One region of the Bacillus sp. 7894-2 genome, then DNA from elsewhere that is predicted to be linked to it. Evidence: riboswitches for the same ligand, from Rfam matches in the RefSeq annotation. Region 1 holds a riboswitch; the other holds the start of a gene.
The links. A riboswitch is a leader RNA that binds a small molecule or an ion and turns the genes downstream of it on or off. The one in region 1 is predicted to bind preQ1.

Region 1 (5,399 bases):
TTTATTATGGTAAAGCCGGAATGGGTACCGCCCGGGGAGGAGCGAAAAGCAGCGAGCCTTAAGCATATTCACTCATACGGAAAAGAAGTTCCCCTCACAGAATTGCCGGAAATTGATTTGTTTTTTGCCGGATCAGTGGGGCTTCACCCGGATGGCCGGCGGGTCGGAAAAGGGGAGGGTTATGCTGATCGGGAGTATGCGATCATCAGGGAACTGGGGAATCCTGAAATCCCTGTGATTGGAACGGTTAACAGCGCCCAGGTGACAGAGGCAGATATCCCGAGGGATCCTTATGATCTGACTGTCGACTGGATTGCCACTGAAAAGGAACTGATCAAAACCAATACGCCCTATCCAAAACCAATCGGGATTCAATGGGATCTTGTAACGGATAAGGAAATGGAAGAGATGCCGGTTTTGCATGAAATATGGGAGATCACAAAAGGAAAGGCAGCCAAGTAATTGACTGCCTTTTAAGCTTTCACTTCGTCCATTTTCTTTAAAACATCATCAATCTTTGCGTGATTTTCAGGGGATTCATCAATATGCTTCCATAATATCTTTCCCTGAGGCGAGAAAAGCCATGTTCCGCCCTGAATGTAGACATCCTGAGTTTTTATGGATTTCATGACAAACTCCTTTTGTTTTTCATCCTTAGGGATAAAGCCGCCGACTTTTCCTGTAATAAACCCAAGTGCTGCTTTTGAAAGAAGCTTCCACTTTGGCATGGTTTTATGTCCCATTCCTCTATAAGCTTCCCGGGAAGGATCGCCGAGGATCGGAAAAGGGAACGGACCGAATTGCTCAAGGAATTGACTGATAAAGGTTCCTTTCGAAGGAGCAATGACAATGACTTGAAATTCTTTAGCTTCTACTTCATTTATGCGCTCGCGCAACTGCGCAAGATATTCCCGGCAGACCGGTCAGCCAAGATGGCGGACGAAGACAGCCATTGTGTACTGGCTGCTGATAGCCTGTTCAAGCGTAATATTTTTATCAGGATGCTGGGTTTCTAAAATATATTCCATGAATATCCCGCCTTTCGGATTTACATCTGATCATACCTAATTCTTTTGAAGGAATAAAGAATTGCGGCTTGCACATAAATAAACAGGAGTTCGCACTCCTGTTTAGTCCCGGCTCCCCAATATCCCAAAAATGCGAAGGATATTAATGAACAGGTTGATAAAATCAAGGTATAGGTTAAGAGCCATCAAAGGCACTTCTTCCGGTGACACTCCATACTGCTTCATGCGGTTGAAGTCGAATAGCACATATCCGCTGAACACAAGCACTCCGATGAAGGAGAAGGCGAGCATCGCGTTAGAGCTTAATGGCCAGATGAGGCTGAAAATTCCGATCGCAATAAGGGCGAGCAATGCCGCCATCAGCATGCCGCCAAGGAAAGATAGGTCCCGCTTCGTTGTCGAAGCATATACAGCTAAGCCGGTGAACACAACAGTTGTCGTCGCAAGTGCTGTTAAAACAGGGTTAGGTCCAATAGCAGCCAGGTAGTGGGCAACAATCGGGTAGGTCGTCATCCCTGAAATAAATGTAAAGACATAAAGGAATGTATACCCAATAGCTTTTTTGCGGCGGAGCAGGAAAGCGAAAAGCAGCATTCCAAGTTCAAGAAGCATTAGCGGCAAAAACAGGGCTGGAGGGATGAAAACACCCGCCATCGTTCCGGCAAATGCAATCCCCAATGATAAGGCAAACGCCCGTAAAACAGAGGGCAAATAACTGTTATTTGCGGTATACTGTACATACATTTCTTCATTTCTCCTCTAAATTCTTTTGTATATGTATATACGACTGAGCTATTAATTAAGTTTCATAAATTATTTTTTTTTAATAGGTCTCTTATTTCAGTTAAAAGCTCAACATTTTTATCCACAGCTGGTGCCGGTGCTGCTTCTTCTTTCTTTTTAAAACGATTGTTGATAATCCTGATAAAGACGAAAATGGAGAATGCCACGATGAAGAAATCCACCACATTCTGTATGAATAAACCGTATTTCACTTGTGCCCCACCGACCTTAACCATAAGATCCGTAAAGTCGACTCCGCCCATCAGCAATCCGACAAGCGGCATAATAATATCATCTACAAGGGAAGATACAATCTTTCCGAAGGCAGCTCCGATTACAACCCCAACTGCCAAATCCAGGACATTTCCCTTTAGGGCGAATTTTTTAAACTCATTCCACATAACAAGTCACCTTTCTTTGAAAAATTACCGTTATTATACTATGAAGAATGTATGAAAACCAGATAGAGAAAGCACCTATTGACAGAAACAGGCTTTTTCTCTATAGTAACTATGACAATTATATTTCTATTATTCCCGTGTGAGCGGGAGAGGTTCATAGCTTCACCCTCTATAAAAAACTATGGCTTTGATTATAATAATCAACCATATCCATGAGAGGATATGGTTTTATTTTTCAAGCTGTACTTTTCGGACCTCTCTTTAGGATCAGCGGGATCATATAAAGGGAGGCTATTTTTATGTCAGGAAGAAAAGATGAGGAATTAACGGATATTACATTATTGGGAAATCAGGGTACTAACTATCTTTTTGAATATTCGCCTGAGATTCTGGAGGCTTTTGATAATAAGCATCCAAACCGCGATTATTTTGTAAAGTTTAATTGCCCAGAGTTTACGAGCCTTTGCCCGAAAACAGGCCAGCCGGATTTTGCAACCATCTATATCAGCTATATTCCGGATCAAAAGATGGTAGAGAGCAAGTCATTGAAGCTATATCTTTTCAGCTTCAGAAATCACGGCGATTTCCATGAGGACTGCATGAATATCATTATGAATGATCTTATCGAATTAATGGATCCCCGCTATATTGAGGTTTGGGGCAAGTTCACTCCTCGTGGAGGAATCTCCATCGATCCGTATTGCAATTACGGAAAGCCGGGGACGAAATATGAAAAAATGGCCGATTACCGCTTGATGAACCATGATCTATATCCGGAGACGATTGACAATCGTTAAGAACATAGCTTGCTTAAAGTTCATTTTTAAAATAATATCAAAAAAGGCAGAGGAATCTGCTTTTTTTGTTGCAGAAAATATACATAAGTGGGATTATATTTAGGGAATATTCTGTATTTTAATAGAGCAGTACAATAATAAAGCTCTGAAAGGGGACATAATGAAGAAAAGCATACATAAAAAAGATCCTCGCTTTAAAGTAGCAGAGAAAGAAGCGTGGATTGGCATTGGTCTCGTACTCTTTAATTTTCTTTGGTGGTATGGGTTTGCCTATGGATTGGGGTCAGCCCCTGCCGATGAGTATATATTCATCATGGGGCTGCCTGCCTGGTTTTTCTGGAGCTGTGTAGCCGGATTTGTTGTCATGGTGATACTGGTATCAGCAACTGTAAAATTCCTGTTTAAGGAAGTTCCGTTCGAAGAAAACGGAGAAGGGGGAGAATCCGAATGAACTGGCAGGTTATTGCTCCTCTTATCTTCTTTTTAGTCATTATTTTTCTGGTGGGTTTATGGTCCAGCAGAAAGATTGATACGAGCAGTTCGTTTCTGCAGGATTATTTTCTTGGAGGAAGGCAACTGGGCGGTTTTATTCTGGCCATGACCATGATTGCAACTTACGGCAGTGCCAGCAGTTTCATTGGGGGTCCCGGTGTTGCATATACCCAGGGGCTTGGCTGGGTATTGCTTGCCATGTCACAGGTTGTTACTGGTTATTTCGTCCTAATGGTACTGGGGAAAAAATTTGCAATTACAGCAAGAAAGTATAATGCTGTAACACTCATTGATTTTCTGAAAGAAAGATATAACAGCAAATGGGTTGTCTGGCTATCTTCTCTCAGCATCATAATCTTCCTGTTTTCCGCCATGGCTGCCCAATGGGTTGGCGGAGCAAGATTAATTGAATCACTGACAGGATTAAGCTATTTATCGGCTTTATTCATTTTTGCCGCTTCTGTCATGGTCTACGTTGTCATAGGCGGCTTCCGTGCTGTTGCCGTAACGGATGCTGTCCAGGGCGGAATTATGTTCATCGGCACTATGATCCTGCTGGTTGCTGTTATTGTGGCAGGTGGAGGAATACCAAATATTATCAGCGATCTGTCTTCAGAAAACCCGAATCTGATTACTCCGTTTGGCTTTGATGGCGGATTGACCCCTTTATATGTATCCTCATTCTGGATTCTGGTTGGAGTGGGGGTTGTAGGTCTTCCTCAGGTTGCAGTAAGGGCCATGTCCTATAAAAATGCCAGAGCCATGCATAGGGCCATTATCATCGGAACAATAGTGGTCGGCTTTATCATGCTTGGCATGCATTTAATTGGCGTGTTTGCACGGCCGATTCTTCCGGGGATTGAAGTAGGGGATAAAGTTATGCCGATGATTGCCATGGAAGTCCTTCCGCCATGGCTTGCGGGAATTGTGCTGGCTGCACCGATGGCTGCCATCATGTCAACCGTGGATTCCCTGCTTCTTCTGGTCAGCTCGGCGATTGTTAAAGATGTGTATATTAATTACATTAAACCTGATGCTGAAGAAAGCACGGTTAAGAAAATGAGTTTTGCCGTCACAGCCCTGCTGGGAATTCTGGTATGCATGATGGCGCTCAGTCCGCCCGATTTGCTGATCTGGCTGAATCTCTTTTCTTTTGGAGGACTGGAAGCAGCATTCATATGGCCTGTTGTTCTGGGTCTTTATTGGGCGAAGGGAAATAAATATGGTGCGGTGGCCTCCATGATAACCGGAACGGCTTCCTATATTTTATTCCACACTTTTTATCCCAATGCTTTAGGCATGAATACAGTCGTATTGCCTATTGCTTTATCACTGGCCGCATATATAGCTGTAAGTCTATTTACCGAAAAAACAGCACCTGCAGCAGCAGAAATTTAATCAAGAGGCTCCGGAGAGGTATTCCGGGGCCTTTCGTATTAACCGGCAAAGTGCCTATAGATCAGGCCCTCGTCACTATAATCAAACGTTTGATTGAAGCAGGAGAAGAGTCATATATAAAGGAAAAGGGAGGAAACATGGGTTTTTGTAAAAAAATGAGCATATTGATAGGTTTGTAGAAACGATCCCTATTTGTTACACTTAATTAGTTGAAACGTAATTGTAACATTTGACTTTAAATGGAAATGTTTTTTAACATTAGGGAGAATATAATGAAAAATTTTATAAATATGATTATGATTGCCATGCTGTCATCCGTTATAGCAGGCTGTTCCAGTGAAATAAATGCATCTTTAAATACAGAAGAAATAAAACTTGAAAAAGAAGATAAAGTGGAAGCAGAAGATAATATATCAGTACAAGAGGCTGGAAAAGATAAAAAAGATACCGTTTGGCTTGAACGCAAGTCACTATTCCAAATTGACGCAACAGACGGGATC
Region 2 (5,399 bases), on a different contig from region 1:
GCTTTCATGGGTAAATAAATCAAATTGACGTCCCCTGGTAATCCTGATTTCCGGATTCCCTATAGTTTCCGGAATGAGTTTTGAAGCAATGCCCCAGTCGTTTTCCACAAAAGTTTTATCATGGAGCTGCTTAGACAAATAGTCCTCCATTTTCAAAGACTGGAGGGAAGGTTTGCCGGTCTCCAGCACATCTCCAGCCTTTAATGCTCTGCCTTTGAAGCCTCCAATACCAGCGCGGAGGTAGGTGGATCTACTGTTCATTACTTCCGGAACGGAAAAGCCGCCGGAAACAGCCAGATAGGCCCGGCACCCTTTTTGACATCCCCCGAATTTAAGTTCACTGCCTTTTTTCACAAAAATGGACCGCCATGTCCGAATAGGCTGGCCATTGATCAAAGGGGAAAGGTCTCCGCCGCAGATTGAAATTAACGTGGCTTCTTCAAATGTCAGGGTTGGGCCCATCATTGTTATTTCCAAGGCAGGATCATTTTCCTCATTTCCGGACAGCAGATTGGCCATCCGATGCGAAAAAGGATCCATGGCTCCGCTGGCTATGACGCCAAACTTCTGATAGCCGGTTCTCCCCAGATCCTGGATGCTTGAAAGGAGTCCAGGCTTTAACACTTTAATCATTGATCCCTCTCCTCCCAATGATGGTATTCTTCCAGACTGATTGGCTTGAATTTAATTTTATCGCCAGCTTTTAACAAGGTGGGGGATTCATCCAATGGGCGAAACAGCTGAACAGGAGTGCGGCCGATCAGCTGCCAGCCTCCTGGCGTCTCGATCGGGTAAATCCCGGTCTGCATCCCGGCAATCCCAACTGTACGCTCGGGAATTTTTAACCGTGGTGTATCCCGTCTTGGTGCGGCAATTTGTTCTGACATTCCGCCGATAAAAGGAAACCCTGGCGCAAAGCCGATCATATAGACCAGATAGCTGCCTGAAGAGTGAATGTCTATTACTTCATCAGGGGTAAGTCCGTTATGTTCGGCAACATAATCAAGATCAGGGCCGAATTCTCCTCCATAGCAAACCGGTATTTCGACAACTCTTGCTTCCATTGCCTTATTTTCACCCAGCTCTTCCATAAGCGGTTTTATGAGAGAACATATGTAGTCAAGTGGAAGTTCTCCATTTGAATGCTGATAGATCTCAAATGGATTATAAAAAACAGTAACGGTCGTGTAAGCTGGTATGTATTCTATCATCCATTCTGGAGGATGTTTCTCGAGAAAGGCTGTCAGTGTCTGCACTTTTTGATGTGCATCCTCACAGATTTCGTTCCCAAGTTCAATTAGAACAGCATTGTCTCCTAAAGGATGTACAGTGTATAGCATTATTTCACCTGCTTTCGAAATAAATGTAAGGAACTGAAGGTTGTAAAAATATTATTTAATAATAATAAAAATCCATTTTCACCGAAACGAAATACACATATTATTCTTTTCGAAAATAAGGGAAATCTATATTTATTCACGTTAAGACGTAAAAAAATATTAGTAAACTTATATATTTATGCAACGTCTTCAGCTAAACAATATAATATCATATAATAGATTGAAAATTCTATTTGTGCAAATTATTCTGCCGGAAGGCGAACCAGAATCTTCATAGTTTATTTTGTTCTCTAATATGGGAATAAAGTAGGGACATTATGAATTAGGGAGAGATTATTGTGGGTACAGAAATAAAAATGAACTTATCAGAAAGATTCGAGGCTGCCTTTAACCGCATTCACAAGGCCTTGAAACAATCTGCTAAACAAGCCCGAACAGACAGATTTTACAAGCTGATTGAAATACAGAAAAACCATTCGCTGATTCGATTATATGAGGATGATTTACATCAGTTTGCCAAACTGAGAAATGCTATTGTACATGAAAAAATTGATCTGGATTATTATATAGCAGAACCTCACCTTGAAACGGTGGAAAAAATTGAACTGATTGCCGGCCATTTTGAAAAGCCCAAAACCGCGATGTCGATTGCTGCCACACCCGTATTTTATTTTTATGAAGATGGCAAGCTTTCAGATGTACTGGCCATTATCAATAAATTTTCGCATTCCCAGTTCCCCATTTATTCGCGCGAAGAGGAATATTCCTGGCTGCTAACATCGGCAGATATCGTAAAATGGATGGCTGAGCATTTTACGGAAGAAACGATTCAGCTGAAAAAGGTGAAAATCAAAGAGCTTTTCAACAAGAAATCGAAGCACCAAATAGCCTTTGCCGCACCGAATACTTCCATTTTCGATTTGGAGGATATGTTTGAGGAGAGCAGAAATAAAAATGAAAAGCTTGAAGGAATCATTGTAACCGAGAATGGAAAGCCGACTGAAAAACCAAAAGGCATCATTACAGCCTGGGACCTGCTGGAGGCAGATTCAGAAAATTAATCTTTTTCATGATTTAGAATTATAAAACTTTTTATCTCATTATAAGTAACATCTTCTAAAACTCCGGTAAAGATGATAATATAAACTGATAGTTCAATAGAAAATCCGTGTACACGGTAGAGGTTCTAGCTACCCTCTTTAAAAAACTAAGGAAAACAGGTCTGCTTTCTTAGTGGTCCTGTTTTTCTATGTTAAAGGAGAATTTTTTTATGAAAAATGATAAAGCGCTCGTTGTTTTCAGCGGCGGCCAGGACAGTACAACCTGCTTATTCTGGGCAAAAGAACGTTTTGCCGAGGTGGAAGCAGTCACTTTTAATTATAATCAGCGGCATAAGCTTGAAATTGAATGTGCCCAGCATATAGCAAAAGATCTGGATATCAGGCATCATATCCTTGATATGTCCCTTTTGAATCAGCTTGCCCCAAATGCACTGACCCGTGATGATATCGAAGTAAAGGATGGAGAGAAGGGCGAACTACCATCCACATTTGTACCCGGGAGAAACCTTTTATTCCTGTCCTTTGCCGGTGTGCTTGCGAGTCAAATCAATGCAAGGCATATTATTACAGGGGTGTGCGAGACAGATTTCAGCGGCTACCCTGATTGCCGGGATATGTTTATAAAATCACTTAATGTCACACTGAACCTGTCGATGGATGGGCAGTTTGTGATCCATACGCCTTTAATGTGGCTTAATAAAGCTGAGACATGGAAGCTTGCAGATGACTTGGATGCCCTTGAGTATGTGCGTAAAAATACGCTGACATGCTACAACGGCATTCCGGCAGATGGCTGCGGTGAGTGTCCTGCCTGCCATTTAAGACAAAAGGGCCTTGAAGAATACCTCAGCGAAAAGGGGGAGCTTTAAGCCATGTACGGTTTCAGGATTGTTGAAAAACTTCAGAAGATTAATGAAGACATTAAGCCGGATCAGCTGAAATACCACCATAAGCGTGTAATGGTCAGCAAGGAATTCACTTTTGATTCAGCCCATCATCTCCATTGCTATGAAGGCAAATGCAAAAACCTGCACGGCCACACCTATAAGGTGATTTTTGGCATAAGCGGATTCGTGGATGACAGAGGGTTAATGATTGACTTCGGCGACATAAAAGAAATCTGGAAAAATGAGATTGAGATATACCTTGACCATAAGTACCTCAATGAAACGCTGCCACCTATGAATACGACAGCCGAGAATATGGTTGTCTGGATTTATGAAAAAATGACAGAAAGCCTGCAAAACAGAAAAGAGCAATATGACGGAGCAAGAGTTGAATTTGTGCGCCTTTTTGAAACTCCTACAAGCTATGCGGAAGCCAGAAGGGAGTGGATGGAGGTTGAGTAAAATTCCTGTTCTGGAAATCTTCGGGCCGACCATTCAGGGGGAAGGAATGGTGATCGGCCAGAAAACGATGTTCGTCCGAACAGCTGGATGTGATTATTCCTGCAGCTGGTGTGATTCCTCTTTTACCTGGGATGGCAGTGCGAAGGACAGCATCCGCCAGATGGAACCGGATGAAATTTGGAAGGAGCTTAAAGAACTCGGCGGGGATGGATTTTCTTTCGTAACCATCTCAGGCGGCAATCCGGCTCTTCTGAAAAATTTAGGTGAATTTATTTCTCTGCTAAAAGCTGAACGAATTAAGCTCTGCCTCGAAACACAGGGAAGCCGCTGGCAGGATTGGTTTTATGAAATTGATGAACTGACCTTGTCCCCAAAGCCGCCGAGTTCAGGCATGAATACGGACTTTGAAGTGCTTGATCTGATCGTGAATAAACTGCAGACCAGCAGAAGGGTAGATCAGCAGTTCTCTCTGAAGATCGTTGTTTTTGATGATGCGGATTATGAATATGCAAAAGACGTTCATAAGCGCTATCAGGGGGTTCCGTTTTATCTGCAGGTTGGGAATGATGATACGGTAACAGCAGATGACCGGGATTTACTCCAAAGACTCCTGGATAAATATGACTGGCTTATTGAAAAAACGATTCATGACAATGAGCTGACAGATGTGAAAGTACTTCCGCAGCTGCATACCTATGTATGGGGCAATAAGCGGGGAGTATAGCAGACGTAATCCCGCATACAAAATGCGGGGTTATTTTTGTATAGTAATTGCAATATATGACAGATTTCGTGCAATATATGATATTATACGTTTAAACTTAACAAGGCATACGTGCTGTAAATTTCTATAGATAGGGAGAGTTAGATGACAGATAACACCATTATCCGTTTTAATTCGGTGACAAAAAGATATGATAATGACCCGCCAGTTTTAGAAGATGTCAGCTTTGAAATTGAACGCGGGAAGTTCTATACCCTGTTAGGGCCATCGGGCTGCGGGAAAACGACGATATTGCGGCTGATTGCCGGCTTTACTGAACCGTCTGAAGGGGATATTTATTTTAATGGGAAAATCATTAATCATGTTCCTGCAAACAAAAGACAAGTAAACACGGTTTTCCAGGATTATGCCCTGTTTCCGCATCTGAACGTATTTGAAAATATTGCATTCGGCTTAAAAATCAAAAAGATGAAGAAAGCGGAGATTGAGAAAAAAGTAAAAGAAGCACTGAAGTTTGTAAACCTTGAAGGCTATGAAAACCGGGAAATTAGAGAAATGTCAGGAGGGCAGCGCCAGCGTGTTGCCATCGCAAGAGCCATTGTCAATGAGCCTGAGGTCATTCTCCTGGATGAGCCCCTATCCGCACTTGACCTGAAGCTGCGGACCGAAATGCAGTATGAGCTTAGGGAGCTGCAGAGGAATCTTGGCATCACGTTTATATTCGTTACACATGATCAGGAGGAAGCACTGGCCATGTCAGATGAAATCTTCGTGCTTAACAGCGGAAGCATTGAGCAGAGCGGCACTCCTACTGATATTTATGACGAGCCGATCAATCGCTTTGTAGCTGATTTTATTGGTGAATCCAATATTGTTGCCGGAACGATGATCAAGGATTATCAGGTCCAGTTTGCCGGGAAGTTAT

Region 2: linked by a shared signal. The riboswitch ahead of queC (7-cyano-7-deazaguanine synthase QueC) and the one ahead of queF (preQ(1) synthase) in region 1 are both predicted to bind preQ1.

What each region holds. Positions count from the first base shown of each region.
Region 1 covers NZ_NPDG01000071.1:613-6,011, forward strand. Annotated here, with positions in the region: gene CHI10_RS11195 (5-formyltetrahydrofolate cyclo-ligase) at 1-462, shown strand, start outside; partial or broken gene CHI10_RS11200 (AhpC/TSA family protein) at 474-911, opposite strand; gene CHI10_RS11205 (Bax inhibitor-1/YccA family protein) at 1,131-1,772, opposite strand; gene mscL (large conductance mechanosensitive channel protein MscL) at 1,835-2,212, opposite strand; PreQ1 riboswitch class I at 2,356-2,401, shown strand; gene queF (preQ(1) synthase) at 2,512-3,009, shown strand; gene CHI10_RS11220 (YhdT family protein) at 3,170-3,460, shown strand; gene panF (sodium/pantothenate symporter) at 3,457-4,899, shown strand; gene CHI10_RS11230 (hypothetical protein) at 5,172-5,399, shown strand, end outside.
Region 2 covers NZ_NPDG01000015.1:40,036-45,434, reverse strand. Annotated here, with positions in the region: gene CHI10_RS03195 (5-oxoprolinase subunit C family protein) at 1-633, opposite strand, end outside; gene pxpB (5-oxoprolinase subunit PxpB) at 630-1,340, opposite strand; gene CHI10_RS03185 (CBS domain-containing protein) at 1,679-2,401, shown strand; PreQ1 riboswitch class I at 2,515-2,557, shown strand; gene queC (7-cyano-7-deazaguanine synthase QueC) at 2,611-3,270, shown strand; gene queD (6-carboxytetrahydropterin synthase QueD) at 3,274-3,750, shown strand; gene queE (7-carboxy-7-deazaguanine synthase QueE) at 3,743-4,474, shown strand; gene CHI10_RS03165 (ABC transporter ATP-binding protein) at 4,619-5,399, shown strand, end outside.